3 regions of the Streptomyces colwelliae genome follow, and region 2 is predicted to be linked to each of the others. Evidence: riboswitches for the same ligand, from Rfam matches in the RefSeq annotation. Region 2 holds a riboswitch; each other region holds the start of a gene.
What was found. Region 2 has a riboswitch for cyclic di-AMP ahead of ACNFOC_RS15215 (M23 family metallopeptidase). Riboswitches for the same ligand answer to the same signal wherever they lie in the genome.
Positions count from the first base shown of each region.

Region 1 (9,496 bases), on a different contig from region 2:
CCTCGCCGGGTCGTTCGCAGTCAGCGCATACGCAACGCCCGCCTCACGGTGGCTGATAACCCCGGCCGACAGTTCGGTGGCGCGCGAAGCCAACTCCGCGGAGAGCTCCGGGACACCGCTCAAAGTCGGCCACAGCGACGTGCAGAAGCTGCGGGAGGCCGCGGAGGACGCCAGACGCTGGGACTCCAAGTACGGGGGCGGCGACTGGCGTTCGTCCATGGTGCCCGAGTGTCTGCGGGTGGAGGCGGCACCGCTGCTGCTCGGCTCGTACTCCGACGAGGTCGGCAGAGCCCTGTTCGGCGCGAGTGCCGAACTCACCCGCCTCGCCGGGTGGATGGCCTTCGACACCGGCCAACAGGAGGCGGCGCAGCGGTACTACATCCAGGCGCTGCGTCTTGCCCGCGCGGCGGCGGACGTGCCGCTGGGGGGCTACGTGCTCGCCTCGATGTCGTTGCAGGCGACCTATCGGGGCTTCGGTGACGAAGGTGTCGACCTCGCGCAGGCGGCGCTGGAGCGCAACCGGGGCCTGGCGACCGCCCGCACCATGAGCTTCTTCCGGCTCGTCGAGGCGCGGTCCCACGCGAAGGCGGGGGACGCGCAGGCGGCCGGGGCGGCCCTGAAGGCCGCGGAGGGGTGGCTGGAGCGGGCCCGCGACGGCGACAACGATCCGTCCTGGCTCGGCTTCTACGGCTACGACCGGTTCGCCGCGGACGCCGCGGAGTGCTACCGCGATTTGAAGGCGCCTCGTCAGGTTCGGCGGTTCACGGAGCAGGCGTTGTCGAAGCCGACGGAGGAGTTCGTGCGGTCGCATGGTCTTCGGCTTGTCGTCTCGGCTGTGGCCGAGTTGGAGTCGGGGAATCTTGATGCGGCGTGTGAGCAGGGGGTGCGGGCGGTGGAGGTTGCCGGGCGTATCTCGTCTGCCCGTACGACCGAGTATGTGAAGGATCTTCTTCACCGGCTGGAGCCGTATGGGGATGAGCCGCGGGTTGTCGAGCTGCGGGAGAGGGCTCGACCTCTGTTGATGGCGCCCGCCTAGGCGTCTGCGTGGTTGCGGTGCATTTGCGCGTGCGGGTCCGTCGTGGCTTGTCGCGCAGTTCCCCGCGCCCCTTAGGGGGTTCTGCCTCCCGGCGTTTGAAGTGACTGTCAGTGGTGCAGTGCACTATCGAAGCCGGGAGGTGGTGCACGTGCTCGGGTACGACTGTGACGTGCTCGTGGTGGGTGGCGGGATTGTCGGGCTGTCTACGGCGTATGCGATCAGCCGTGCCGCGCCCGGCACGCGTGTCACCGTGCTGGAGAAGGAAGCCGGCCCCGCCCGGCATCAGACCGGGCGCAACAGCGGGGTGATCCACAGCGGGATCTACTACCGGCCCGGGTCGCTCAAGGCGCGGTATGCCGTGGGCGGGGCCGGCGAGATGGTCAAGTTCTGTGCGGAGTACGGCGTCCCGCACGCCGTCACCGGCAAGCTGATCGTCGCCACGGAGCGCGCCGAGCTGCCCCGCCTGCACGCGCTCGTGCAGCGCGGCCGGGAGAACGGCATCCCGGTCCGGGAGTTGGGCGCCGCCCAGATCGCCGAGTACGAACCGGAGGTGCGCGGCCTGGCGGCCATACACGTCGGGACCACGGGGATCTGCGACTACAGCGCGGTCGCCCGGCACCTGGCCGAGGCCTCCGGCGCCGAGATCCGCTACGGCGCGCGCGTCGCCCACATCGACCGGCGCCCGGAGCGCGGGGTCGCCGTCCGCACGGTGACCGCGACCGGCGGCGACGTCGTCCGCGCCCGCGTGCTGGTGAACTGCGCGGGCCTGCACTGCGACGAGGTGGCCCGGCTCACCGGCGACGACCCGGAGATGCGGATCGTGCCGTTCCGCGGCGAGTACTACACCCTCGCCCGACCCGAGCTGGTCCGGGGCCTGGTCTACCCGGTCCCCGACCCGGCGTTCCCCTTCCTCGGCGTCCACCTCACCCGCGGCATCGACGGCAGCGTCCACCTCGGCCCGAACGCGGTACCGGCCCTGGCCCGCGAGGGCTACGACTGGGGAGTCGTACGCCCCCGGGAGCTCGCGGCGACGGCGACCTGGCCCGGGGTGTGGCGGATGGCCCGGCAGCACTGGCGGTACGGGGTGGGGGAACTCCGGCGCTCGGTGTCCAGAGCCGCGTTCACGGAGGCCGTACAGCGACTCCTCCCGGCCGTGACAGCGGAGGACCTGGTGCCGTCACCGGCCGGGGTGCGGGCGCAGGCGGTCCTGCGGGACGGCACCCTCGTAGACGACTTCCTGATCAAGGAGGGGCCGCTGGCAGTACACGTCCTCAACGCCCCAAGCCCGGCGGCCACCGCCTCCCTACCCATCGGCAGAGAGGTAGCCCGCCGAGCCTTGGCTGTTTTGCACCATGGCCGACGACCACTCCAAACCCCGGGCCGGGCAACCCCCTAGGGGCGCGGGGAACTGCGCGACCAGCCACGACGCACCCGCCACTCGCAAGACAACACAAGCCACGCAGACGCAAAGGCGCACGCCCCGTAAAATCAACGCATTGTGTCTGACACCGCCAACACCCCCGACGCCCCCACCGAGCCCGCACACCGCACCCGGGCCAAAGGCGAACCCCGTTTCCCCGACGGGCCCCGGCCCGACCCCGCCGGCTCCCACTTCGAACGCCGGATCCGGAGTTTCCAGCCGCGCCGGAGTCGGGTCACCGCCGGGCAGGCCGACGCCCTGGAACGCCTGTGGCCGACGTGGGGCCTGGACATCGACGGGCAACGGAACCTCGATCTCCCCGAGCTGTTCGGGAACGACAACCCCGTCGTGCTGGAGATCGGCTTCGGCATGGGTGAGGCCACCGCGCAGATGGCCGCCGACGCCCCCGCGACGAACATCCTCGCCGCCGACGTGCACACCCCGGGCCAGGGCAACCTCCTGGGCCTCGCCTACCACCACGGCCTGTCCAACATCCGCGTCGCCAACGGGGACGCCATCATCCTGCTCCGCGAGATGCTCGCCCCGGACGCGCTCGACGGACTGCGCGTCTACTTCCCGGACCCCTGGCCCAAGAAGCGGCACCACAAGCGGCGCCTGATCCAGCCGGAGTTCCTCTCCCTCGCCGCGACCCGCCTCAAGCCCGGGGCGACCGTGCACTGCGCGACCGACTGGGAGCCGTACGCGGAGCAGATGCTCGAAGTCCTCGACGCGCACCCGGACTTCGAGAACAGCCAACCCGACGGCGGTTTTGCGCCCCGTCCGGAGTTCCGGCCGCTGACCCGTTTCGAGGGCCAGGGACTGGACAAGGGACATGTCGTGAACGATCTGCTCTTCCGTCGCGTACCCCACGAGGACCAGCGCTGACGCCAGGCTCCATCGCGGGCCGTGCCCTTACCTCGTTAGGGTCGATGCCGTGGCCACGTTTCCGCCGAACCCCCCGCACCCCGGCCATCCCGCCGGTGGTGTGCCCGGGCACGGGCCGCGGGTGCGCTGGTGGCAGCGGAACTGGGTCCGGTACGGCGCGCTGATCGCCCTGCTGACGCTCTCCGGGCTCGTCATTCTCGCGCTCGTGCGCCAACAGACCGGTACGGAAGGGTTCTTGGTCGGGCTCGGGCTCGCCGTACTACCCGTACCCCTCCTCCTCGCCGCCTTCCGCTGGCTGGACCGCGTCGACCCCGGGCCCTGGCGGAACCTGCTCTTCTCCTTCGCGTGGGGCGCCTGCGCCGCGGCCCTCATAGCGATCGTCGCCAACAGCTTCGCGACCAGATGGATAGCGACGACCACCGCTGATCCGACCAGCGCGGACACCCTCGGCGCCACCGTCATAGCCCCGATCGTCGAGGAGTCGGCGAAGGCGGCCGCCGTACTCCTCGTCTTCCTGTTCCGCAGACGGGACTTCACCGGGATCGTCGACGGGGTGGTGATAGCGGGGGTCACCGCCACCGGCTTCGCGTTCACCGAGAACATCCTCTACCTCGGCACCGCCTTCGGCACCGACCAGCTCACCGGCGACCGCGGCTTCACCTCCGTCACCGCGGCGACCTTCTTCGTGCGCATCGTCATGTCCCCCTTCGCGCACCCCCTGTTCACCGTCCTCACCGGCATCGGCTTCGGCATCGCCGCCCTCTCCCCCGACCGGCAGCACATCCGCCGCGTCCTGGTCCCGCTGACCGGCCTGCTCCTCGCGATGGGCATGCACGCGATCTGGAACGGCTCCTCGACGTTCGGCCAGTACGGCTTCTTCGAGGTCTACGGCGTCTTCATGGTCCCCATGTTCGGCCTGCTGACCTGGCTCGCGGTCTGGACCCGGCAGCGCGAACTGCGCACCGTGCGCGAGGAGTTGCCCGTCTACGTCTACGCGGGCTGGCTGCCCCCGTCAGAACCCTTCGTGCTCGGCTCGATGAAGGCCCGCCGGCTGGCCCGCGAGTACGCCCGTCACCACCTCGGCCGGCCGGCGGCCCGCTCGGTCGCCCAGTACGAGGCGTACGCGACCTCCCTGGCGTTCCTGCGGCACCGGGCCGCGCGGGGCCGCGCCGGCGCCGACTTCGCCGTACGGGAAAGGGAGTTGCTGCACGAGCTGGGGCTGCGCCGGGAGGTGGCGCGGCCCGCGCTGGACTACGCGGCGCGGCGCACTGCGCCGCCGGTGCCGGTGGTGGTGCCGCCGTGGCCGCCGGTGTACGGGTCGTACGGGACTCCCCTGTACAACCCGTACCGGTCCTGACGGCCCTCAGGCCGAGGCGTCCGTCAGCTTCGCGAGCTCCGTGTCCGTCAGCTCCAGTTCGGCCACGCCCAGCAGTGCGGGGAGCTGGTCGACCGTGCGGGCGGAGGCGATCGGGGCCGCGACGGTGGGCCGGGCGGCGAGCCAGGCCAGGGCCACCGTCGCCACGGGCGCCTCATGGGCCTGGGCGACCTCGTCCAAGGCGGTCAGCACCTTCTGGCCGCGCTCCGATTCGAGGTACTGCGCCGCGCGCCCCGCCCGCGCGCTCTCCACGCTCGTACCGGGGCGGTACTTGCCGGTGAGGAATCCGGCGGCCAGCGCGAAGTACGGCAGCGCCGACAGGCCGTTCCGCGCGGCGACCTCGCTCAGCTCGCCCTCGTAGGTGTCGCGCGAGACCAGGTTGTAGTGCGGCTGGATCGCGACATAGCGCGCCAGGCCCTCGCGGTCGGAGAAGTCGAGGGATGCCTTCAGGCGCTCCGGGGAGATGTTGGAGGCGGCGATCTGCCGGACCTTGCCCGCCTTCACCAGCTCGTCCAGGGCGCCGATGATCTCCTCGACCGGGACCTCGACCTTGTCCCAGTGCGTGTAGTAGAGGTCGATGTGGTCCGTGCCCAGACGGCGCAGGGACGCGTCCGCGGCGGCCTTGATGTTGGCGGCGCTCAGCCCCTGGAACTCGGGGTGCTGGCTGACCTTGGTGGCGATGACGACGTCGGAGCGGTTGCCGCGGGCCTTGAGCCACTTGCCGATGATGGTCTCGGACTCGCCGCCCTGGTTGCCCGGCACGAACGCCGAGTACGAGTCGGCGGTGTCGACGAAGTTGCCGCCCGCGGCGGTGTACGCGTCGAGGACGGCGAAGGAGGTCGCCTCGTCGGCGGTCCAGCCGAAGACGTTGCCGCCGAGGGAGAGCGGGAAGACCTCGAGATCGGACCGGCCCAGCTTGCGAAGAGAAGTCATGACTCTCTTCAACGGCCGGGCCGGAACCGGATATTCCAGACGCTCAGGGGTTGAGGCCCTTGCTGCGCAGCCAGGGCGCCGGGTCGCTCGCGGTGGCGGCGCCGTTGATGTGCACCTCCAGGTGGAGGTGCGGCCCGGTCACGTTGCCGGTCGCGCCGACGCGGCCGATGACCTCGCCGGTGGAGACCTTCTGGCCGACGCTGACGTTGATCGAGGACTGGTGGCAGAACCACAGCTCGGTGCCGTCGTCGAGGGTGAGGATCGTGCGGTAGCCGTACGACCCGGCCCAGCCCGCCTCGGTGACCGTGCCGCTGTGGATCGCCTTGATCAGCGTGCCGGTGGGAGCGGCGAAGTCGAGGCCGGTGTGGTACCCGGAGGACCACATCGAGCCGGCCTGGCCGAAGGTGCCGGTGATCGTGTACGAGCCGACCGGCAGCGTGTACTGCTTGGCCAGCTCGGCGAGCTTCGCGGCCTCGGCCTTCTTCTTGGCGGCGGCCTCCGCGGCCTCCTTCGCGTCGGCGGCCTTCTTGGCGGCGTCCTTCTCGGCCTTGGCGGCGGCGTCGTCGACCTGCTTGGCGACGGCGGCCTCGACGGCGGCCTTCGACTTGCCGTCGACCTGCACCTGCTGCGACTCGGCCTGCGCCATGATCCGGTTGCGCAGCAGCTCGCCCGCGTCCGAGGCGCCCTTGGCGGTCTCGGTGGTGGTCACGCCGACGCTGCTGAGCGCGGTCGCGGAACCCTTGGGGGTGCTGCTGGAGGAGTCGTCCAGCAGGTGGCCCACGGAGGGCAGGTCGGGCATGGAGATGGAGACCGGCGGCTTGCCGGTGTTGGCGCTGGCCATACCGCCCGCGCTGACGGCGGCTATGACACCGACGCCCAGGACGGTGGAGCTGCGGGCGAATCCCCCGCCACCACGCTGCTTGGCGACACGGTGCTTGCCGCGGTTGGGAGGTACGGACTCCGCGCTGGGATTCCACTCCTCCCAGGGGCCCTCGTCGGGGCGGTAACCGCCGTAGACGACAGGGGCTTCTGGGGCAGCCTGGTTGGACGCCACGTGGGCGTGCTCCTTTCCTTCCTTCTCGCCTACCGGGTTAGCTGACGGGTTCGGAGCAGGAAGGTCTCCTACGCGCGTAAACCGGCCGTGTTGCCACGGCGGTCGACGAGCGATTCACCCCAAGTGGTGGTTCCCCGGTTCCCTTGCGGGATTCGGCGCGTGCGCACGGAGCCATCTCTTGTGACGGCTGGGACGACCGCGCTGCGTTATCGAACGTTAATAGACACGGGCGCCCGTTTCCAAGCTGTTCGGCTTGATCATTAACCTTTCCTTGCTGGACGAACGGCCCACCACCGGCGAAAAACGGGCGAGTTGGCCAAGTCTCAGAATTCCCACAGGTATTGACGGGATGTCAGTTGTTATGCGGAGGGCGCTCACCCGATCACCCCCGGTGACAGCTGCCGCGGATGTCCGTCTATGGATGTCTTACGGCGATCATCGCCATGTCGTCCGTCATGCCACCCCCCGAGTACCGGCGCACCTCCTTGGCGAGGATGCCGAGCAACGCCTCGGGACTCCGGAAGGTCCGGCCGGCCAGCCGCTCCTCGGGGTCGTAGAAGACACCGCGGGAGTCGCGCGCCTCGGACAGCCCGTCGGTGTGGACGAGGAGAGTGGCCCCGCCCGGGAACGCGAACTCCTCGGCGCGGTCGGGCCAGACCCCCAACTCGCCCATTCCCAGGGGCAGTGCGGGCTCCTGGACCTGCAACGTGCGCACGGCGCCGTCCTCGTGCAGGAGCAGCGGCGGCGGATGCCCCCGGTCGACGATCCGTACGACGCCGTCGCCATGCGGGAGTTCGGCGAGGACGGCCGTGGTGAACCCCTCGAACGCGTCGAGCCCATCGCGCCGGGTGCCCTCGCGCGCCAGCGCCCGCTCCAGCCGCTGGGCGACCGCCTCCAGGGTCGCCTCCTGCTCGGCGGCCTCCCGGAACGCCCCGATGACCACGGCGACGGCGGCGACCGCGCCCATGCCCTTGCCGCGCACGTCGCCGACGACCAGCCGTACGCCGTGCGGGGTGTCCTGCACCGCGTACAGGTCGCCGCCGATGAACGCGCCCTCCTGCGCCGCCTCGTACCGTGCCGCGATCTCGAACCCGCCGATCCGCTCGGCCGGTTCGGGCAGTACGGCGCGCTGGGCGGCCTCGGCGATCTCGCGCGCGGAGGCGAGCTGTTCGCTGCTGCGGCGGACCAGGGCGTTGATGAGGACGGCGAGGACCGCGACCGTCGCGACGGTGGCCGTCTCGGTGATCGCGTCGGTGTGGAGGACGATGCCGAGCTTGATGTGGATCGCGAGGACGACGGCGACGCAGACCAGGCCGGTGAGCACGGTGCCGCGCCGCGAGTAGAGCGGGGCGGCGACCAGCGGGGCGGCGGTGAAGAACGGGGCCGCGGTGAAGTCCCGCGGGGTGAGGTAGTCGTAGAACGCCCCGGCGATCAGCAGCAGCGCCGGCAGTTGGTGGGCGAAGGTGCGGGCGCAGGAGATCCGGCGTCCCTCGACGGGGCCGAGGCCCGGGTCGGGCACGGGATCGCCGGGCAGGCGCCCGCCGGCTCGCACATACGGACCCTCCTCCTCCACGGATCCAGTTTTTCCTGGTGGGGGGAGGGCGGCGAGCGGTATGGGCCGATCGGGGGGATCAAAAAAGGGGGGAAACACCAAGGGCCGGAATCCATTTCTGGATTCCGGCCCTTGGCCTTAGTAGCGGGGACAGGATTTGAACCTGCGACCTCTGGGTTATGAGCCCAGCGAGCTACCGAGCTGCTCCACCCCGCGCCGTTGTGATTGCAACTATACGCCATCCGCGGGGTCCGAAGTCACACAGGTTTCAGTCCGCCGTCAGTCGGCGGTGTTCCCGGCGTGCGTGAGGGTCTCCCAGGAGACGAAGAGGTCGTCGCTGCCGGCCGGCCGGGTGGACTCGGCGAGCTTGTGCGCGGCGGGCACCTTCACGCCGAGCCGGCCCTCCAGGTGGTTGACGGCGACCTCCAGGTCGGGCCCCATGTTCCGGTCGACCTTGCCGCCGCACAGCCAGGCGGGCGCGGGCTCGCCGAGCTGGTAGCGGGCGTGGAACTCGAGGGCGGCCTTGAGCCGGTCCTTGACCCCGTCGTACAGGTCGACGCCCTGGTGCCAGGCGGTCTCGGCGATGTGGGCGGTCGCCGCCAGCGAGTACCCGACGTGCTTGAAGTTGCGGCAGGTCTCCTGGGCGACGCCGTCCCTGAACGTCGTCTGCTTGAACCAGTACGTCGTCAGCTTCTGCGGGGTGGTGAGCTTCGAGCCCGCCGGGGTGAGCGGCACCTTGCCGTCCTTGGCGAGGTAGAAGTAGGCGGGCACGCGGTCACGGAAGCGTTCGACGGCCGCGTCGAAGGCCTTGTGGTCGTCGAGGAAGACGGCGATGCCGATCGCCGCGTCCGTCATCGCGAGATCCCAGTTGCCGTTGTAGTCCGGCAGGTTCTTCGTGACTTCCGGCTCGTAGGCGGTACGCAGCATCGTCCCGAACCGCTTCACCCGGTCCGCCGGCCATCCGGCGCCGGGCGCGTACCGCACGATCTCGGCCGCCCGCACCCACGTCGAACCGGCCCACGCGGTCTGGAGCCCGGCGTCGTCGGAGGTGTGCTCCTTCATCTTCGCCGACCAGTCGTCCATGATCTCCCGCGCCTTCAGCGCGTGATGCTGCTTCCCGGTGATGCTGAACAGCAGGGCCTGCGTGTACGCCGCGATCGCGTCCTCGCGCTCCTCGACACAGCCGTGCGCGGCCTTGCCGTTCCAGGGGCAGTCGACGTCGGCGTACGGCTTCGCCGTGT
Region 1 covers NZ_JBLTJC010000323.1:2,114-11,609, forward strand. The annotation lists gene ACNFOC_RS41510 (NsdA family TPR-like regulatory protein) at 1-1,036, shown strand, start outside; gene lhgD (L-2-hydroxyglutarate dehydrogenase) at 1,185-2,432, shown strand; gene trmB (tRNA (guanosine(46)-N7)-methyltransferase TrmB) at 2,535-3,341, shown strand; gene ACNFOC_RS41525 (PrsW family intramembrane metalloprotease) at 3,391-4,698, shown strand; gene ACNFOC_RS41530 (aldo/keto reductase) at 4,705-5,649, opposite strand; gene ACNFOC_RS41535 (M23 family metallopeptidase) at 5,693-6,703, opposite strand; cyclic di-AMP (ydaO/yuaA leader) riboswitch at 6,715-6,871, opposite strand; gene ACNFOC_RS41540 (PP2C family protein-serine/threonine phosphatase) at 7,119-8,276, opposite strand; tRNA gene ACNFOC_RS41545 (tRNA-Met) at 8,398-8,471, opposite strand; gene ACNFOC_RS41550 (alginate lyase family protein) at 8,535-9,496, opposite strand, start outside.
Region 1: another riboswitch for cyclic di-AMP. It lies ahead of ACNFOC_RS41535 (M23 family metallopeptidase); the one in region 2 lies ahead of ACNFOC_RS15215 (M23 family metallopeptidase).

Region 2 (9,496 bases):
TCGCAGATCGGACCTGCCGACGACCTGCCGGCCACCGTCGCACCACAGCTCCGCGCCCTGCGCCGCCGCGCCTCCCTCACTCTGGAGGTCGCCGCCCGCTCGGCCGGACTCTCGCCCGCCCATCTCTCCCGTCTGGAGACCGGGCTGCGCCAGCCCTCGCTGCCGATGCTGCTCGCGCTGGCCCGCATCTACGGTACGACAGTCTCGGATCTGCTCGGCGAGACGGCCACCGACCGGGACGCCGTCGTGCGCGCCGCCGAGATGGAACCGACCCACGCGGGCGGCTGGACGTACTGGCAGGCCGGGGCGCCCGGCCGCGGCATGCAGTCGCTGCGCGTACGCATCCCGCACGGCTCCCAGGGCGACATCGTGCGCGTGCACCCCGGCGAGGAGTGGCTGCACGTCCTCAAGGGCCGGCTGCGCCTGCGCCTCGGGGACACCGCGCACCTCCTCGCGCCGGGTGACAGCGCGCACTTCGACTCGCTCACCCCGCACCGCCTCGCCGCCGCCGACGAGTCCGGTGTCGAGGTCCTGTTCGTCCACACCCTGCTGCAGAGCCCCACGGCCACCCTGTGCCTGGGCCCGATCACCGGAGAGACGCCATGAGCGGCAACAACATCGAGGACAAGTTCCCGCGCGCCCTGTGGGTACGGCTCATCATCTACATCGCCGTCGGCCACGTTTTCGCGGCCTTCATCTACCTGCTGTTCTCCGTGGGCGCCAAGTAGCCCGCCGCAGCGGCCAGTTCAGTCGATTCAGTCGAGCAGGCGCTCGCGCAGCAGCTCCCGGGTCTCCGGGGTGATCCCCAACCCCTGCTCCAGATAGGCGTCCACACCGCCCCAGGTCTCCTCGACGGTCTCGAAGGCCGCCGTCAGATACTCGGCGCGGGCGTCGAAGAGGGGGCTGAGGAGCTCCATCACCTCGGGGGAGTAGGCCGAGGCGGCGGAGCCGCTGCGACGCACCTTGTAGCGGCGGTGCTTCGCGTTCGACTCCAGGTAGTCGGCCACGATCGCCTCGCGCTCCACGCCCACGGCGAGCAGCGTCACGGCTATCGACAGGCCCGCGCGGTCCTTGCCCGCCGCGCAGTGCATCAGCGCGGGAACACTGTCCTGAGCGAGCGCGTGCAGAACCTGGGAGTGCTCGGCGGTGCGCTCCGTGACGATCGTGCGGTACGAGGCGATCATCCGGTTCGCGCCCTTGTCGCCGCCGAGAATCTCACGCAGCTGGTCCATCTCGCCGTCGCGGACCATTTTCCAGAACTCGGAGCCGTCCGCCGGGTCGGACAGCGGCAGATTCACATTGCGCACGCCGGGCAGCTCGACGTCGGGACCCTCCAGCTTCTGGTCCGACGCGTTGCGGAAGTCGAAGATCGTGTGCAGCCCGAGGGAGGCGAGGAACACCGCGTCCTCGTCCGTCGCGTGCGCGAGGTGGCCGCTGCGGAACAGCACCCCGTGCCGCACCCGCCGTCCGTCCGCCGTCGGAAGTCCGCCCACGTCCCGGAAATTGCGCACTCCGGACAACTCCGGCTCGGTCGACGGAATCTGCTGCGTCACGAGGACTCCTCCCACTCGGCCCGACGACGCGGCTCACCGGCGGGCACGTTCACGACGATACGACATGGGTTCGGGAGGCAATGAGTTGTCCACAGGCGTTGCCTCACAGGCCCCCGGCCATTGATGATGTTGGCGCTTGAGCGGACTTGTTCGAATCTGTGAGGAACCTGATGCTGGAGATCGCCGAGAACGGCCGTACGTGGGTGCTGTCGGGCCCCACGAGCAGCTACGCCGTCCATCTCACCGAGGACGACGAGCTGCTCCACCTGCACTGGGGCCCCGCGATCGGACTCGCCGACGCCGAGGAACTCGCCGCCCGCCCGCTGCCCGTCGGCTCCTCCTTCGAGTCCCCGCTCGACGGCCGCGAGGAGTACCCCGTAGAGGGCGGCCCCCGCTTCGCACGCCCCGCCCTGTCCGTGCGCACGCCAGAGCGCCGCGGCACGGAATGGACCTTCGAGCGGTACGACACCGAGGGCGACGAACTGCGGCTGCGCTTCCGGGACACCGGCCTTGCGATCACGCTGCACTACCGGACGCGTGGCGACGTCGTAGAGCGCTGGACGACGCTGGACAACGACGGGGCCGAGGCGCTGGAGCTGCTGCGCGCCGACTCCGCCGTGTGGACGCTGCCCGAGCGTGAGGGGTGGCAGCTGTCGCAGTTGCACGGGCGGTGGGCCGCCGAGTCGCGGCTGGTGCGTTCCGACCTCACCTACGGTGAGAAGGTCATCGGCAGTCGGCGCGGCCACACCGGGCACCAGCACCTGCCCTGGGTCGCCCTCGACACCGACGCGACCGAGGAGCGCGGCGAGGTCTACGGCTGTGCACTCGGCTGGTCGGGGTCCTGGCGGATCGCCGTGGCCCAACTCCCGGACGCGCGCGTGCAGATCACCGGCGGCGCCGGGTACGACGACTCCGGGCTGCTGCTCCTGGCGCCGGGGGAGTCCTTCACGACCCCCGTCTTCGCCGGACTGTGGAGCGACGCCGGGTTCGGCGGCGCCAGCCGCACCTGGCACGCCTACCAGCGGACGTATGTCATCCCGGACGCGGACCAGGACCGGCCGGTGCTCTACAACTCCTGGGAGGCCACGCAGTTCGACATCTCCGAGGAGCAGCAGGAGACGCTCGCGCGGCGCGCGGCGGCTGTCGGGGTCGAGCTGTTCGTGGTCGACGACGGCTGGTTCGGGAAGCGCACCAGCGACCGTGCCGGGCTCGGTGACTGGACCCCCAACCCGGACCGCTTCCCCGCCGGCCTCAAGCCCCTCGCCGACCGTGTCCACGCGCTGGGCATGCAGTTCGGCATCTGGGTCGAGCCCGAGATGGTCAACGCGGACAGCGACCTGTACCGCGCGCACCCCGACTGGGTGCAGTACCAAGAGGGGCGAAAGCGGACGGAGTTCCGCAATCAGCTCGTCCTCAACCTGGCCCGCGAGGACGTCCAGGAGTACCTCTGGGAGCAGCTCGACGGGCTGCTCTCCAGTGCGCCGATCGACTACGTGAAGTGGGACTTCAACCGCTGCTTCACGGATGCCGGGTGGCCCGGTGACGCCTATCCGCAGCGCCTCTGGGTCGACCACGTGCGCGCCCTGTATGCCCTGTTCGACCGGTTGCGGGCTGCCCACCCGGGAGTTGCCTTCGAGTCGTGCTCGGGCGGCGGCGGCCGGATCGACCTCGGCATCATGAGCCGCACGGACCAGGTGTGGACCTCGGACAACACCGACCCGCTCGACCGGCTCGCCATCCAGCACGGCTTCAGCCAGATCCACCCCGCGCGCGTGATGGCCGCCTGGGTCACCGACAGCCCGAACACCCAGCTCAACGACCGGGTCAGCAGCCTGCGTTTCCGGTTCGTGAGCGCCATGGCCGGAGTGCTCGGGGTGGGCGGCGACCTCTCGGAGTGGACCGAGGAGGAACTTGCCGAGGCCCGCCGGTGGGTGGACCTCTACAAGGAGATCCGGCCGCTCGTCCAGCACGGCGACCTCCACCGGCTGCGCCCGCCGCGCGGCGGACTGAGTGCCGTGCAGTACGTGCGCGGCGATGAGACCGTCGTCCTCGCCCTGCTCCAGGCGCAGCACTACGGCGAGCCGCTGCCGGCGCTCCGGCTGCGCGGGCTCGACCCGACGGCATCGTACGAATGCCTCGAAACGGGCGAAGTGCACCGGGGTGCCGTCCTGTTGCACCACGGGCTGCGGACCGGGCTGCGCGGTGACCTTGATGCGACGGTTCTCCGCCTCCGTCGCATCTGATCCCTCTGTCCCAATTGCTGCCTTCGTTCCAACTCGCTCTGGAATAAAGGAACCTGAGAGTTGCGTACGTGAGCAGCGTCATATTCGTGACCGTGCGTCGTTCGTCATGTTCACGTAATTGGCGTGCTTTTGCAGGGGAATTGAGGGGTTGAGTCCCGGGGGAATTCACGGAGGGTGACTGTGAATTCCCACAGGGACTCGCAAGGAACGCAAATCCGTGGAACCTCCTGCTTGTCCCTTTGCGTCTTCCTCGCTTACGTTCGCCACCAATCCGGACGGACGCCCAATCCTGCCGCCGACCGGACTCCGCACACACCCACCCGTATGCGGCAGGAGCGGGGGACCCGCAGGTAAGACGCCTGTTCCGGTCTCCGGAACGGGCTTGGGGTTTAGTCGCGACCAGCGCGCGGCCGGGCATCTCCAGCCCGCACCCGACAGCTCACCTCGCAGGCGCCGGAGAGGAATTCGTCATGCCCGCGAAGGGTAAGCACCGCCGCCCGAAGTCCCAGCGTTTCTCTCGCTCGATGGCCGTAGCCGGAACCGGCGGCGCCGCGCTCGCTCTTCCGCTCATGGGGGCCACCGGCGCCCATGCCGCGACCACGACTTCCGCTCCGGAAAAGGCAGTTCAGTCCGTTCCGGCGACCGAGAAGACGGTCACGGAGCAGGCTGCCGCGAAGACCGTCTCGAAGTCCTCGGGCGTCAAGACGTATTCGGTGAAGGCCGGCGACTGGCTCGCGAAGATCGCCGAGGAGCAGGACGTCACCGGCGGCTGGAAGAAGATCTACCAGGACAACCGCGAGGTCATCGGCGGCGACCCGTCGCTGATCCACCCGGGCCTGAAGCTCTCCCTCGGCGAGAAGGCCTCCACGGGCGGGACGAGCGGGACGGACACGACCAAGTCGTCCAACTCCTCCAAGTCGACCGGCTCTTCGTCTTCTTCGTCCTCGTCGTCCTCTTCCTCCTCGAAGAGCACTTCGGCTTCGCAGAGCGACGACAGCACGAGCACCTCCACCGGCTACACCCTCCCCGTGACCGGCGCCACCATCGGCACCGGCTACCACGTCGCGGGCAGCATGTGGTCCAGCGGCTACCACACCGGCGTCGACTTCGTCGTCCCGACCGGCACCACCATCAAGGCGGTCGCGGCGGGCACGGTCGTCTCCGCGTCCTACGACGGCGCGTACGGCAACGAGGTCGTCATCCGGCACGCGGACGGCGAGTACTCGCAGTACGCCCACATGTCGCAGCTGTCCGTCTCGGCCGGCCAGACCGTGACCGAGGGCCAGCAGATAGGCCTCTCCGGCGCGACCGGCAACGTGACCGGCCCGCACCTGCACTTCGAGATCCGGACCACGCCGTACTACGGCTCGGACGTGGACCCGGTCGCCTACCTCCGCTCGCACGGCGTCACCGTCGGCTGACACCAGGCCCCGACACCTGCCACACACCATCGAAGGCCGGACCCAGATCCTTGGGTCCGGCCTTCGGGCACAGCAGTTCCGGGGTCAACGCCCCTGATCAGAGACTTATTCCGACTTTGGACAACCCTTTACGAGTGGCTTATCTCACCGTCCGTCAACCCCTAATTACGATCGCGTAGGTCACACCCCAGGGTGAATTATGGTTGCCGTGGCTAACGATTCGAAGAGTGACAACAGATCAGTGATCGGGTCGTACGTGGCGGTGGGGGACAGCTTCACCGAGGGCGTCGGCGACCCAGGGCCCGACGGGGCGATGGTCGGCTGGGCCGACCGGTTCGCGGTACTGCTCGCGGACCGGCGGCCCGAGGGCGACTTCGAGTACGCCAACCTCGCGGTGCGCGGCAAGCTGCTCGACCAGATCGTGGCCGACCAGCTCACCCGGGCCAAGGAGATCGGCCCGGACCTGGTCTCCTTCTGCGCCGGCGGCAACGACATCATCCGTCCCGGTACCGACCCCGACGAGGTCGCCGAGCGCTTCGAACGCGCGGTCGCCGACCTCACCGGAGCCGTCGGCACCGTCATGGTGACGACCGGCTTCGACACCCGCGGCGTCCCCGTGCTCAAGCATCTGCGCGGCAAGATCGCCACCTACAACGGACATGTGCGGGCCATCGCCGACCGCTATGGCTGCCCGGTGCTCGACCTGTGGTCCCTGAAGACGGTTCAGGACCGGCGGGCCTGGGACGGCGACCGGCTCCACCTCTCTCCCGAGGGGCACACGCGCGTGGCGCTCCGCGCCGGTCAGGTCCTCGGTGTCGAGGTTCCGGCCGACCCGGACCAGCCCTGGCCGCCGCTGCCGCCGCGCGGCCCGCTCGACATCCGGCGCGACGACGTGCACTGGGCGCGCGAGTACCTGGTGCCGTGGATCGGACGCCGGCTCCGGGGCGAGTCCTCGGGAGACCACGTCGAGGCGAAGGGCGCGCTGTCTCCGGACGACATCAAGATGCGGATCGAGCGGGTGGCCTGAAGGGGTGAGCGGGTTACCGGGTCACAGGGTGGCGGGTGCGGTCGCCGCGCCAGGGGTGCTACGTCGTCGTACGTCCCGGTGCGGTCGGTCCGCCCTGCTCCACCGGTGAGGTGACCGCGCGGGAGTGGTGTACGGCGGTGGACGGACCGGGGTGCTGACATGACCCCGAACCTTCCCCGGCTGCCGGAAGGGTCCCGCCCGCATGCCCGCACCCACCCGTAGACCCGATCGATCCGCACGCGCACGCGTGGCCGTGCCGTTGCCCGCGCCGTCGCCGCGCTCGCCGTCGCCCTCCTCGCCGTAGGCCTCCCCGCGCTCGCCGCGTCCCCGGCGACCGCGGCGCGCCCAGCCCCGCCACGGTCACCGTCACCGGCGTGGGCAGTGCGACGGCCCGGCCCGACCTCGCGGTGATCGGCGCCGGGGTCGAGACCTTCGCCAAGACCCCGCAGGCGGCGCTGGATGCCCAGAACAAGGCGACGGACGTGCTGCTCACCGCCGTACGCCGACACGGGGTCGCGGAGCGCGACATCCGCACCGAGAGCCTGTCGCTGAGTCCCGTCACCGAGTACCAGAACGGGGTCTCGCACCTGGCCGGCTACCAGGCCGCGCAGTCCTTCTCCGTGAAGGTCCGCGACCTCGCCGCCACGGGGCGGATCCTCCAGGCGATCACCGACGCGACGGGTGCGGCGGGCCGTATCAACTCCGTTGCCTTCGACGTCACCGAACCGGCCCCGTCGCATCGCGACGCACGCGCCGCCGCGCACGAGGACGCTCACTCGAAGGCCCTCCAGTACGCGCACCTCAGCGGACACCGGCTCGGCCGGCTGGTCTCGCTCACCGATGACACGGCCGACGTGTCGCGGCCTGTCCCGGTGGCCGCGGACCTGCCCGCGGGGGTCGCGTCGGGTGTGCCCGTCGCGCCGGGTGGGATCCGCGCCACGGTCACGGTCACCGCGGTCTACGAACTGAACTGAGTGTCGAACTGAACTGAGTGTCTACGGGGGGACGGTTCAGGGGGCGGTCAACGCGGCCCGGTCGAGACCCAGTTCGCGGGCGAGCGCCTCGTCGACCCACTCCAGGGCCCGCGCCCGCGACACCGCGCCCGCGTACGCCGTCATCTGTACGGCGAGGCCGTCCAGGAGGGCCGTGAGGCGCAGGGCCGTGGTGGCCGGGTCCGGGCAGTGGAACTCGCCCGCGGTCACTCCCTCGGCGACGACCTCCGCGAGTGCCTGCTTCCACTGCCGGTCGAGATCGCGCGTGACGTCCAGGAGGGCGGGTTCGCGCAGCGCCGCGGCCCAGCCCTCGATCCACAGCCGCCAGCCCTTGGCCTGCCCGGTCGGCGCGTACCAGCGCACCGCGGCCCGCAGCCTGCGTAGTGCGGTCGTACGGCGGCCGAGCAGCTTGCGCAGATGCGCGAGATCGTCCTCGGCGGCGAAGGTGAACGCGGCGGCAACCAGCTTCTCCTTGGTCGAGAAGTAATAGAGCACCAGCGCGTTGCTCACCCCGAGCGCCGAGGCGACGTCGGCGATCCTGACCGCCGCCACGCCCCGCGCCTCGATCTGCTCGACGGCGGCCCGCAGCAACTCCGTCCGCCGCTCCGCCACGCTCAACCGCACTCTCGCCACGCGGTCACCCTAATCCGTTGCCCATAGGGGTGCCGTCCCGTACGTCACCGGTACCAGCCGAACCGTTCCGCGATGACCGGCAGCCGGTCCGCGACGATCGCGTGCGCGGCGGCGCGCGGTGTCGTGCCGTCGGCCTCCGCGCGGGCCAGCATCCGGTCGATCAGGGCACGCATCGAACGCCGGGTGTGCGCGAACGCCTCGTCCGCGTCGGCGCCGATGTCGCCGAACAGGGTCCACCACCACCAGGCGTTCGTCCCGGAGTTCACGACCACGTCCGGCAGCACGGTGACCCCGCGCGCGGAGAGCAGTTCCTCCGCCTCGGGCAGTACGGGCATGTTGGCCGCCTCGACGATCCAGCGGGCGGTGATCCCCTGCTGGTTCGCGGTGTCGATCGCGTACGACACCGCCGCCGGAACCAGCACCTCCGCCTCGATGGACAGCCAGTCCTCGCCGGGCAGTTCACGGTCGTCGGGGCGCAGCGCGGAACGGTCCACGGTGCCGTAGGTGTCCCGGGCCGCGAGCAGCGCGTCCACGTCGAGTCCGGCCGGGTTCGCGATTGTGCCCTTGATGTCGGCGACGGCGACGATCGTCAGCCCCGCGCGCGTGAGGAACCGTGCCGTGGCCCCGCCCATCGTGCCCAGGCCCTGCACGGCGACCCGTGTCCCCGCGTACGGCACGCCCGCCCGGTCCAGCGCCGCGAGCACCGACTCGGCGACCCCGCAGCCGCCGACCAACTCGTCCAGACCGATGCCGTCCACCTCGACCGCGAAGGCGTCCGCCAGCCGCCGCCGCGCCTCCGTCTCGTCGTCGAGCAGCGGATACACGGCCTGGATCGACGACACGAGCCCCGCCTCCGTAGCGGCCCGGTCGACCAGGTCCTGGGTGAGCCCGAGGTCCTCACCCGTCGTCCAGAAGCTCTCGATGTACGGGCGCATGGCGCGCAGATAGCGCACGAGGAGGCCGTACGACACCGGGTCCTGGGGGTCGCAGTCGATGCCGCCCTTGGCGCCGCCCAGGGGGACGTAACGGCCCTCCGGGTCGTAGTGCAGCGCCTCTTTCATGGTCATGCCCCGGGCGAGCCCGGCCACCTCGTCGAGCGTGCAGCCCGGCCGCATCCGCAGTCCGCCGCTGGACACGCCGCGCACCAGCCGGTCGACGACCAGGAAGCCCTGGCGGCCGGTGACGTGGTCGGTCCAGGTGAGCGACATCAAGGGGGCGGTCATGGGGCTCCTCGGGGCGCCGGCCGACAGGGCGGGTACGGGCGGGTCGAGTACGGAAGTCCGTACCGGACGGCAGGTGATGAACGGCATGCGATGAACGGTAGATACTGAACGGCGAGTCAGTATCGGAAGTGGCGCCGCGTCCTGTCAACGGAACGTCGAATTCCGTGCCGCGGTGTCAACCTCCGGCGCGGAACTTTGGTCTTTCCTTGGAAACCGGCCCCGGTGACGCCGATGCATCGGCGTTGTCACAGGGGTCGACCATAATGGAAAGCCTGAACGACCCGACCTGGAGGCATCGTGACCGGATTCCGTACGCTGAGCTCCGGGCTCCGCGCGCTGCAGCCCGCTGCCTTCGGCGCGGACCCGAGCGGCGAGCGCCTGGCGCGCATCCGTAGATCGCCCCA
Region 2 covers NZ_JBLTJC010000060.1:4,406-13,901, reverse strand. The annotation lists gene ACNFOC_RS15235 (helix-turn-helix domain-containing protein) at 1-606, shown strand, start outside; gene ACNFOC_RS15230 (DUF6126 family protein) at 603-728, shown strand; gene ACNFOC_RS15225 (tyrosine-protein phosphatase) at 756-1,553, opposite strand; gene ACNFOC_RS15220 (alpha-galactosidase) at 1,724-3,796, shown strand; cyclic di-AMP (ydaO/yuaA leader) riboswitch at 4,100-4,262, shown strand; gene ACNFOC_RS15215 (M23 family metallopeptidase) at 4,267-5,217, shown strand; gene ACNFOC_RS15210 (SGNH/GDSL hydrolase family protein) at 5,459-6,244, shown strand; gene ACNFOC_RS15205 (SIMPL domain-containing protein) at 6,619-7,218, shown strand; gene ACNFOC_RS15200 (TetR/AcrR family transcriptional regulator) at 7,255-7,869, opposite strand; gene ACNFOC_RS15195 (glutamate dehydrogenase) at 7,914-9,092, opposite strand; gene ACNFOC_RS15190 (MBL fold metallo-hydrolase) at 9,390-9,496, shown strand, end outside.

Region 3 (9,496 bases), on a different contig from region 2:
CGGCCAAGCTGTTGGCCGCGCTCGGCCACGAGGGCGTCACCGTCCCGTTCCCGATCCAGGCGACGACGCTCCCGAACTCCCTCGCCGGCCGCGACGTGCTCGGCCGCGGCCGCACCGGCTCCGGCAAGACCCTGGCCTTCGGCCTCGCGATGCTGGCCCGTACGGCGGGCCGCCGCGCTGAACCGCGAGCGCCCCTTGCCCTCGTCCTCGTCCCCACCCGCGAGCTGGCCCAGCAGGTCACCGACGCGCTCACCCCGTACGCCCGGGCCGTGAGCGTCCGTATGACCACCGTCGTCGGCGGTATGTCGATCGGCCGTCAGGCCGGGGCGCTGCGCGGCGGCGCGGAGGTCGTGGTCGCGACTCCGGGACGCCTCAAGGACCTCATCGAGCGCGGCGACTGCCGCCTGGACAGCGTGACCATCACCGTCCTCGACGAGGCCGACCAGATGGCCGACATGGGCTTCATGCCCCAGGTCACCGCGCTGCTCGACCAGGTGCAGACGGGCGGCCAGCGCATGCTGTTCTCGGCCACCCTGGACCGCAACGTGGACCTCCTGGTCCGCCGCTACCTGACCGACCCCGTCGTCCACTCCGTCGACCCCTCCGCGGGCGCGGTCACGACGATGGAGCACCACGTCCTGCACGTGCACGGCACGGACAAGCAGCGCGCGACCACCGAGATCGCGGCGCGCGAGGGCCGGGTCATCATGTTCCTGGACACCAAGCACGCGGTGGACCGGCTGGTGAAGCACCTGCTGAACAACGGCGTCCGCGCGGCCGGTCTGCACGGCGGCAAGTCCCAGCCGCAGCGCACCCGCACGCTCGCCCAGTTCAAGGACGGGCATGTGACGGCGCTGGTGGCGACGAACGTCGCGGCACGCGGCATCCACGTCGACAACCTCGACCTGGTCGTCAACGTCGACCCGCCCACCGACCCCAAGGACTACCTGCACCGCGGCGGCCGTACGGCCCGTGCGGGCGAGTCCGGCAGTGTCGTCACGCTGGTCACCCCCGACCAGCGCCGTGACTTCACCCGGCTGATGACCGCGGCCGGCGTCACCCCGGAGGTCACCGCGGTGCGCTCCGGCGAGGAGGAGCTGACCCGGATCACGGGCGCCCAGGCCCCGTCCGGCGTCCCGGTCGTCATCCAGGCCCCGGTCGTGGAGCGCGAGCGCACCCGTCGTAGCCCGTCCTCCTCCTCGTCCCGGGGCCGTCGTGGCCGTCCGGCCGGGTCCGGCGAGGGCCGGTCCGCCGGTGGTGCGGCGCGTCGCGGCGGCAGCGGCGGAAGCAGCAGCCGGGGCCAGGGGCAGCGACGGTCGTCCTTCGGCCCCGCGGCCTGAGGACCAACTCGGCGCCTTCGGGCGCCCGTTCGGCCCCCGATCCTCCTTCTCTCTGTGAGGCAACATGCGCTGTGTCATCGCCCGGTATCCCTTCGACCTCACCAAGATGGGTGTCCTGGAGACGATGAAGGGCATCAAGCCCGAGCTGGTCACGGGTGAGTCCGTGACCATCGGGCGGCGCCGCTACCCCGTCAAGCAGGTGGGGCAGGTCATCACCCGGCAGGACCCGCGCGACTTCAACAGCGGCGAGGTCATCCGGGCCATGACCCGGCTCGGCTTCACCTGCCACGGACTGCCCGAGGCCGTGCCCGTGCCCGTCCTCACCCCGCTGGAGAACGCGTCGGCCCTGCTGGGCAGCAGCGCGACCCAGGACGTGTCGGAGACCGTGTAGAAGCGACACCAGCACAGCCGAGAGGGCCCTGCCGACGCGCGTCGGCAGGGCCCTCTCGGCGTTCCCCGGGCCGGGCGGCACCCCTACTGAACGGGCAGATGAACAGCGGGTTAGCATATGAGCGCCGCCTAGCTCGAAAGAGAAACCTGTGCCTGTCAACGAGGACTCGTTCACCAACTGGAAGACCCGCGAGGAGATCGCGGAGTCGATGATCCCGATGATCGGGAAGCTGCACCGCGAGCGGGACGTCACCGTCCTGCTGCACAGCCGCTCCCTGGTCAACAAGTCGGTGGTCAGCATCCTCAAGACCCACCGGTTCGCCCGCCAGATCGCGGGCGAGGAACTCTCCGTCGTCGAGACCCTCCCCTACCTGCGGACGCTCACCACGCTCGACCTGGGCCCGTCCCAGATCGACATCGGCATGCTCGCCGCGACCCACCGGAGCGACGAACGCGGCCTCTCCGTGGAGGAGTTCACCGCCGAGGCCGTCGCCGGTGCCACCGGCGCCAACAAGATCGAGTGCCGCGAGGGCCGCGACGTCGTCCTCTACGGCTTCGGCCGCATCGGCCGCCTGGTCGCCCGGCTGCTCATCGAGAAGGCCGGCTCGGGCAACGGGCTGCGGCTGCGCGCCATCGTCGTACGGCGGAGTGGGGGGCGGGCCGAAGAAGATCTCGTGAAGCGCGCCTCGCTGCTGCGCCGCGACTCGATCCACGGCCAGTTCCAGGGCACGATCACCGTGGACGAGGCGAGCAACACGATCATCGCCAACGGCAACGAGATCAAGGTGATCTACGCGGGCGACCCGTCCGAGGTCGACTACACGGCGTACGGCATCAAGGACGCCATCCTCATCGACAACACGGGCAAGTGGCGTGACCGGGAAGGACTTTCGCAGCATCTGCGGCCCGGCATCGACAAGGTCGTGCTGACCGCGCCCGGCAAGGGCGACGTCCCCAACATCGTGCACGGCGTCAACCACGACACGATCAAGCCGGAGGAGCAGGTCCTGTCCTGCGCGTCCTGCACCACCAACGCGATCGTGCCGCCGCTGAAGGCGATGGCCGACGAGTACGGTGTGCTGCGCGGCCATGTGGAGACCGTCCACTCGTTCACCAACGACCAGAACCTGCTGGACAATTACCACAAGGCCGACCGGCGCGGCCGTTCGGCGCCGCTGAACATGGTGATCACCGAGACCGGTGCCGCCTCCGCCGTAGCCAAGGCGCTGCCGGACCTCAAGGCCCCGATCACCGGCAGCTCGATCCGGGTCCCGGTGCCGGACGTCTCGATCGCGATCCTCAGCCTGCGGCTCGGCCGCGAGACCACCCGCGCCGAGGTCCTCGACTACCTCCGCGATGTCTCGCTGACGTCCCCGCTCAAACGCCAGATCGACTTCACCACCGCCCCCGACGCGGTGTCGAGCGACTTCATGGGCTCGCGCCACGCCTCGATCATCGACGCGGGCGCCACCAAGGTCGACGGCGACAACGCGATCCTCTACCTCTGGTACGACAACGAGTTCGGCTACTCCTGCCAGGTCGTCCGCGTCGTCCAGCACGTCTCCGGGGTCGAGTACCCGACGTACCCCGCACCGGCTGCCTGACCCCGGCACGCCGAACGTGTGACGGCCCGGCCACCCCCAAGTCGGGGCGGCCGGGCCGTCGTTGTCACAGACCTGCACAGACGTGCGTCGTGTCAGCGTGTACTGCGCTTGCCTCGGTACAGCACCACGAATCCGGCGACGAGCAGCAACGCGCCGGCCACGGCGGGCCACAGATTCGCGCCGGTCTCCGCCAGCCCGCCCTGCGCCTGCGGTTGGTTCGGGCCTACGGCGGCGTAGCTCTCCCCGCCCGAGGACGAGGCGGGCGGTGTCGTCACGGCGCTGCCGATCTGGCCGCCGGAGCCGTTGTCCGAACTCCCCTGCGTCTCGCTCGACTTGGACCCTTCGGTCTTCGTGTCGGCCTTGGGGACCGTGACGGCGGTCGTCAGATCACCGGGGTCGGTGGTCTGGGTGTCGGTGGGCTCGGGGGCGTTGGCCCCGGTGTCCGGAGCGCTCGTCGCGGGATCCGCGGAGGGCTCGTCACCGTTGCCGCCGTTGTCACCATTCCCGCCGTTGCCGCCATTGCCCTCGTTGCCGCCGTTCCCGGCGGGCTCGTCGGACGCGGTGACCGTGGGCGCCGCCGTGGCGGTGTCGGTGGCCGACGGGGACTCCTGCGGCTCACCGGAACCCCCACCGTTCCCGGAGCCGCCACCCGAACCGGAGCCGTCACCGGAGCCGTCGCCCGAGCCCCCGGGGTCGTTGCCCGTCCCGGCGCCGCACTTCTCGCCGTTGTTGATGCAGTTGACCATGTCCTTCATCAGGCCCTCGTCGAAGACGTTGATGAAGTCGCCGTGGTCGGTGACGGGCTTGTGCTGCTGCTCGGGGAAGGAGTCCACCGCGAACAGCGGGGTCGTCTTGCCGCCGTCCTGGAGGCTCGGCGCGTCGACGTCGTAGACGATCCGCTGTACCAGCTGCGGGATGGCCTCGAAGCCCGCCGGGCAGGAGCCGTCGGCGGCCTCGAAGGCCACGTGGGTGCGGTGGTTGGCGCTGTCGATGTTGCGGCCGTCCCAGCAGCTCTGGAACTTGAAGGTGCGCACCACGTCGCTGCCCGCCGGGCACAGCGGGTACTTGTCCTTGAGCTGCCGGTCCTCGAACCCGGTGCAGCTCCAGGAGGCGTTGGCGTTGGCCGGGCCGTTGACGAAGGCCTTGGCGTCGCCGGTGATGATGCGCAGGAGGCGCGGCATCTCGACGACCTTGCTCTTCGGGTTGCCCACGAACGTCAGCGTGGCCGCCTTCGCGGTGACGATCTCACCGGAGTTGCCCTCGGTGCCGCCGCCGGGCTTGTCGGCGTCCTGCTCCTGCTTGCCGTTCTGGAGGCGCAACACGGGCCAGTAGTAGGTGGACTTGTCGCCCGGGTTCTCGCAGCTCGTGTCGGCCTTCGCGAGATCGTCGTCGCTGGCGAAGGCGTTGTTGGACTGGTTGCCGATGTAGTCGTGGAAGTGGTGAGCGCCGTTGGTGACTCCGGGCGCGACGATCACGTTGTCGGAGTTGAACAGGCCGTTCTCGTTCACCCCGCACGCGGTGACGAACGTGCCGCGGGAGGCGTCGGCCTGGTCCTGCGGAGCGTTCACGTTGGGCTGTACGGAGGTGATGTCCGCGTAGTCCGAGGCGACGGGCCCATTGGTGGACTGCTGGCCGCCCTGCTGATCCTGGCCGTCGCCCTGCTGCTGGTCCTGGCCGCCCTGGTCGTCGCCGCTGCCGTCCTGGTCGCCGCTCTGATCGCCGTTCTGGTCGCCGTTCGTGGGAGCGATCAGGGTGCAGCCGGCGAGTGCGTCGAGGCCCTCCGGGCGGTCCCCGACCCGCGCGATGGCGTCGTCGATCCGTCCGATGGTCGCGGCGCGCTTCTCCTTCAACGGATTCATGATCGCGTTGTCGGCGAAGGAGGCGTCCTGGCGTATGGACTCCGCCGAGTCCTTCAGTTTCTGGTAGGCCTCGGTTATCTGCTGGTCCAGAAGCGCGAGTTGGGTGTCGACCTCGGTCTTCGCCTCGTCGGGGACCGTTGTCAACTGGGTGCCGATGTCCGGGCAGTCGATCGTGGCGCCGTCCGATGCCGCATCCGGAGAGCCTTGTTGGGCAGCATCACCGCCCCAACCCCCTTCGGACGCCGACGCGTAGACGTTCGCCGCCACCAGTCCTCCGCCGCCCAGCATCAGGGCGACTGCTGCCATCGTCGCGCGTCGTGCGCCTGTGGGGCGTCTGCGCGTGTTGCGTGCCAAGGAAGTTGCTCCTACACGTATCGGTCGGCCCGGATCGTCCCGGCATGGAAATCCCCCGTCCCAATACGGAGCCGGGTGCCGCTGTGTTCAACCGTCCCAAAAATTCATAGCGACCTCATATGGATCACCCGGCCCGGTGAGCCCATGAACGCTCGATGCACCCAGGTGAAGTGTCTGAGCGAGGTAAAGGTCACAAAAACGTATCGGACATATCGCGCTTCAACCTTCACACGAGGCACACACGTTGGCTAAGTTGACGCTCAGACCGTACGACCTACTCCGGCGATCAGCGCCGGGCCGCACGGTTTGCGCCGAGTCCGGTGTGTCGCTCGCGACAGCCGGAGCCGAGGACCCAACCGACTTGGGGTGAATCGGCCCAACTGCCTCTCCGGGCAAGGGTCGTAGGGCAATCCTTCCGTGATCGGCCGCCCGAACCCGACAGCTAACTCGGTAGGCGCGTTACGGAAGGAGCACGTCTGCCATGCCGGCAGAACGAAGTACGCGCACCGGAGGCAGTGGCCCCACCGTGGACGACCGACCCAGCCGTGACGAAGTCCAGCGGCGGATCAACTCCCTTTACGACAGGGCCGAGACGGCCACCGGAAACTACAACGCCACACGCAAGATGTCCGGCGCTCCACGCCAGCGTGCCGAGCCCCGTCCCAGCGCGTCGCGTCCTTCCGATCCCGCCCAGGACGCCGTCACCCGGCAGTTGTTCGACCGCGCTCGCGCCCAAGTGGGCCCGACCGTACCGGCGAAACTGCCGCCCGGCAGGACTCCCGCCCGCTCGGCGGCACCCCGGCCCGAGCGGTCCGAGCGACGGCCCGAGCCCGAGGGCGGCGCCCGAGCGCTCGATGCGCAGCCCAGCCGCGCCGTGGCCGAACTGACCGTGGGGACCACCGCACCGGAGCTCGCCGCCCCGCAACTCGCGGCGCCTGTCGCGGAGTTGACGGCCGGACCCATCGCCACGCTGCCGCCCGCCGCACCGCAGACACCCCAGTTGCCTCAGGTGCAGCAGATGCAGCAGATGCAGCAGATGGCTCAGATGCCCCAGGCCACCGTCCTCGACCTGCCGCCCGTGCCCGCGATCGAAGTGCCGCCCACGCCCGCCGTGGAACCGCAGCAGTTCGCCGTCGCGGCCGCCCCGGCGCCGGCCTTCGACCCGCTCACCGCGGACCTGGAGCTGCTCCCGTACATCGCCGCTCCGCGCACCGAACCGGCCCCGGCGATGGCTACTTGGCCGCCCTCGGAGACGAGCTTGTCCGCCCCGGAGACGACGTGGTCGACCGGGTCGATGCCCATGGTCCCCGAACAGCAGATGTGGTCGACCGGGCAGATGCCCGTCGTGGCCGAGCAACAGGCCTGGTCCACGGGGCAGATGCCCATCGTGCCCCAGCAACAGGCCTGGTCGACCGGGCAGGTTCCCATGGCGACCGAGCAGCCTACCTGGTCCACCGGGCAGTTCCCTGTGGTTGCCGAGCAACCCGCCTGGTCCACCGGGCAGATTCCGATGGTGCCCCAGCAGCCCACCGGGTACACCACGCCGGAGCCGGACTGGCGCCCGCCGCAGCAGGAGTGGCAGCCGGCCCCGCCCGCCGCCGAGGTCTCCTTCGCCGCGGCCCCGGCCGTCGCTCCCGAGTTCACCCTGCCCACGGCTCCGACGATGCCCCCGGAGATCATTCTCCCCGCGGCCCCGACCATCAGCCCGGCACCCGCCGCGGCCGTACCCGCCGCACCGCAGGACCCCAGCACGCTCAGCAAGACCAGCGCCGCGCTCGCCTTCGCCCGCGCACAGATCGGCAGGCCGTGCCTGTGGGGCGCGGCGGGACCGGACGCCTACGACTGCTCCAGCCTCACCCAGGCCGCCTGGAAGGCCGCGGGCGTCCTCCTCCCGCGCACCGCCCAGGAACAGTCGGGCGCCGGCGCCCTCGTCCCGCTCACGGACATCCGCCCCGGCGACCTGATCTTCTTCTACGACAGCATCGACCACGTCGGCCTCTACACCGGCAACGGCCTGATGATCCACGCGCCGAGCCCGGGTACGCCGATACGCGAGGAGTCGATCTTCTACGCCGGTGCCGCCGCCATCCGGGGCGCCGTACGGCCCGCCTGATCCGATCGGGGCCGGGCATTTCCCGGCCCTGACCGCACACCCCGCGACACTCCCGGCCAACCGCCTCGTTGATCCGTACGAGTGGTGCATCCTGGGGCACGGTCGTAGCGTCGACAGAGACACGACGACCGTGCCCCGGCAGGCGGGCCCACCGCCGGTGCGGGTGCGGGGCGACGAGGACGAACAGGCGGCCGGGAGCGGACATGTACAAACACACCATGGTCGGAATCGTCACGCTCTGTGCCGCAGCCCTGCTCGGGCCGACCGTCGGTACGTCGTCGGCGGCCCCGACCGCGGTGCCGGTGGCGGCCCACCGGCAGCTCCAGGATCCCGTGCTCGTCGACTGTCTGTGGCACCCCGAGGTGCGCCCCACCGACTTCATGCTCGCCTGCGGCGACGGCAACAGCCGCCTCGCGTCGCTGCGTTGGACGTCCTGGAACGCCGACTCCGCGACGGCGACGGGCGTCAACTGGGTGAACGACTGCAAGCCCTATTGCGCGGTGGGCAAGTTCCACTCGTTCCCGGTGACCGTCCGGCTCGACTCCGCGCAGACCTGGAAGCGGCATCCGCAGGTGCGGCAGTACGGCGAGATCACCCTGACGTACCCCGGCGCGAGGCCGGACAAGTTCCAGCACACCGTGACCTACCCCTTGTGGAACTGACTCAGAGCGACAGCTCCACCACCAGCGGCCGGTGATCCGAGATCGCCGTCCTCGGGACGCACACCGTCCCTACGGCGTCCTCGCCGAGCCCCGTCGTCATGATGTGGTCGAGCTGGACGAGCGGCCGGTGTGACGGAAAGGTCGCCGGCCGGGCCGAACTCCGCCAGCCACGCGGCGCGGTCGCGTTCAGGGTGAGCCGGGGAAGCGCTCCGAAGAGGTTGAAGTCGCCCATCAGCACCTGGGGTTGGGGCAGATCGGCGATCCAGCGGCGCACGGTGCGCAGTTGCCCGATGTTCCACCCCGGCACGAACGACAGATGGACGGCCACGACGGTGAACGGGCCCTGTGGTCCTTCCAGTACGGCGGCCAGGACGGCCCGGGGCTGATCCCGGGCCAGCACCGGAGCGGCCCGCCCGGCGACCCGCAACGGCATACCGAAGGGGGCCGCCGGAAGCCGTAGGGCCCGCCACTCGTGGACCGGCAGCCGGGACAGCAACGCCAGTCCGTGCGAAGGGACTTCGGGCTGCCGGCCATCGGGGCCGTAGACGCGCATCCCGGGTTCGCTAGGGTCGAGGACCCAGCCCCGGCCCGGCACGGAGCGGCAGTGCAGCGCCGTCGCGTAGCGCCAGTGCCGCGCGCCCATCGCCTCGGCCGCGACGGCTGCCTGATCGACAGCGCCCGACCGTTCCTGGAGGCAGTCGATCTCCTGGAGTGCCACCACGTCGGCGTCCAGGCCCGCGACGGCTTCGGCGAGGGGAGCCGAGGGATCGCCGGGGGCAGCGGGGTCCGGGCGGCCGTCCGGCTGGATCTGCCGACCGTGCAGCACGTTGAACGTCGCGCATCTCACCAGTAACTCACCCATGATCAGGCCGCATTGTACGGAGTCCACCTGTGGGTGTGGTCCCCCGCCGCGAAAATGTACTTGCGTAACTCAATCAATCCGCTATAGTTGAGTAAGTCAAGCAAACTTACGCGGTCGCATCCAGAGGCGCAGCGTACGGAGCGGATGGAGACCGCCATGGACGACGCGCCCCGGACCCCGGCCGCTCCCGGTCCGCTCGCCTCCTTCGCCCGGTTCGTGGCGCTGGGCGGCGGTGTCGGGCTCCTCTCCAGCGGCGCCGTGACGCTGCTTGCCGAGCAGCTGCCCTGGGCGCTGGCGAACGCGCTGATCACC
Region 3 covers NZ_JBLTJC010000002.1:48,311-57,806, reverse strand. The annotation lists gene ACNFOC_RS00810 (DEAD/DEAH box helicase) at 1-1,340, shown strand, start outside; gene ACNFOC_RS00805 (SCO5918 family protein) at 1,405-1,731, shown strand; gene ACNFOC_RS00800 (glyceraldehyde-3-phosphate dehydrogenase) at 1,880-3,334, shown strand; gene ACNFOC_RS00795 (DUF1996 domain-containing protein) at 3,427-5,499, opposite strand; cyclic di-AMP (ydaO/yuaA leader) riboswitch at 5,847-6,020, shown strand; gene ACNFOC_RS00790 (C40 family peptidase) at 6,029-7,660, shown strand; gene ACNFOC_RS00785 (hypothetical protein) at 7,864-8,322, shown strand; gene ACNFOC_RS00780 (endonuclease/exonuclease/phosphatase family protein) at 8,324-9,184, opposite strand; gene ACNFOC_RS00775 (GtrA family protein) at 9,329-9,496, shown strand, end outside.
Region 3: another riboswitch for cyclic di-AMP. It lies ahead of ACNFOC_RS00790 (C40 family peptidase); the one in region 2 lies ahead of ACNFOC_RS15215 (M23 family metallopeptidase).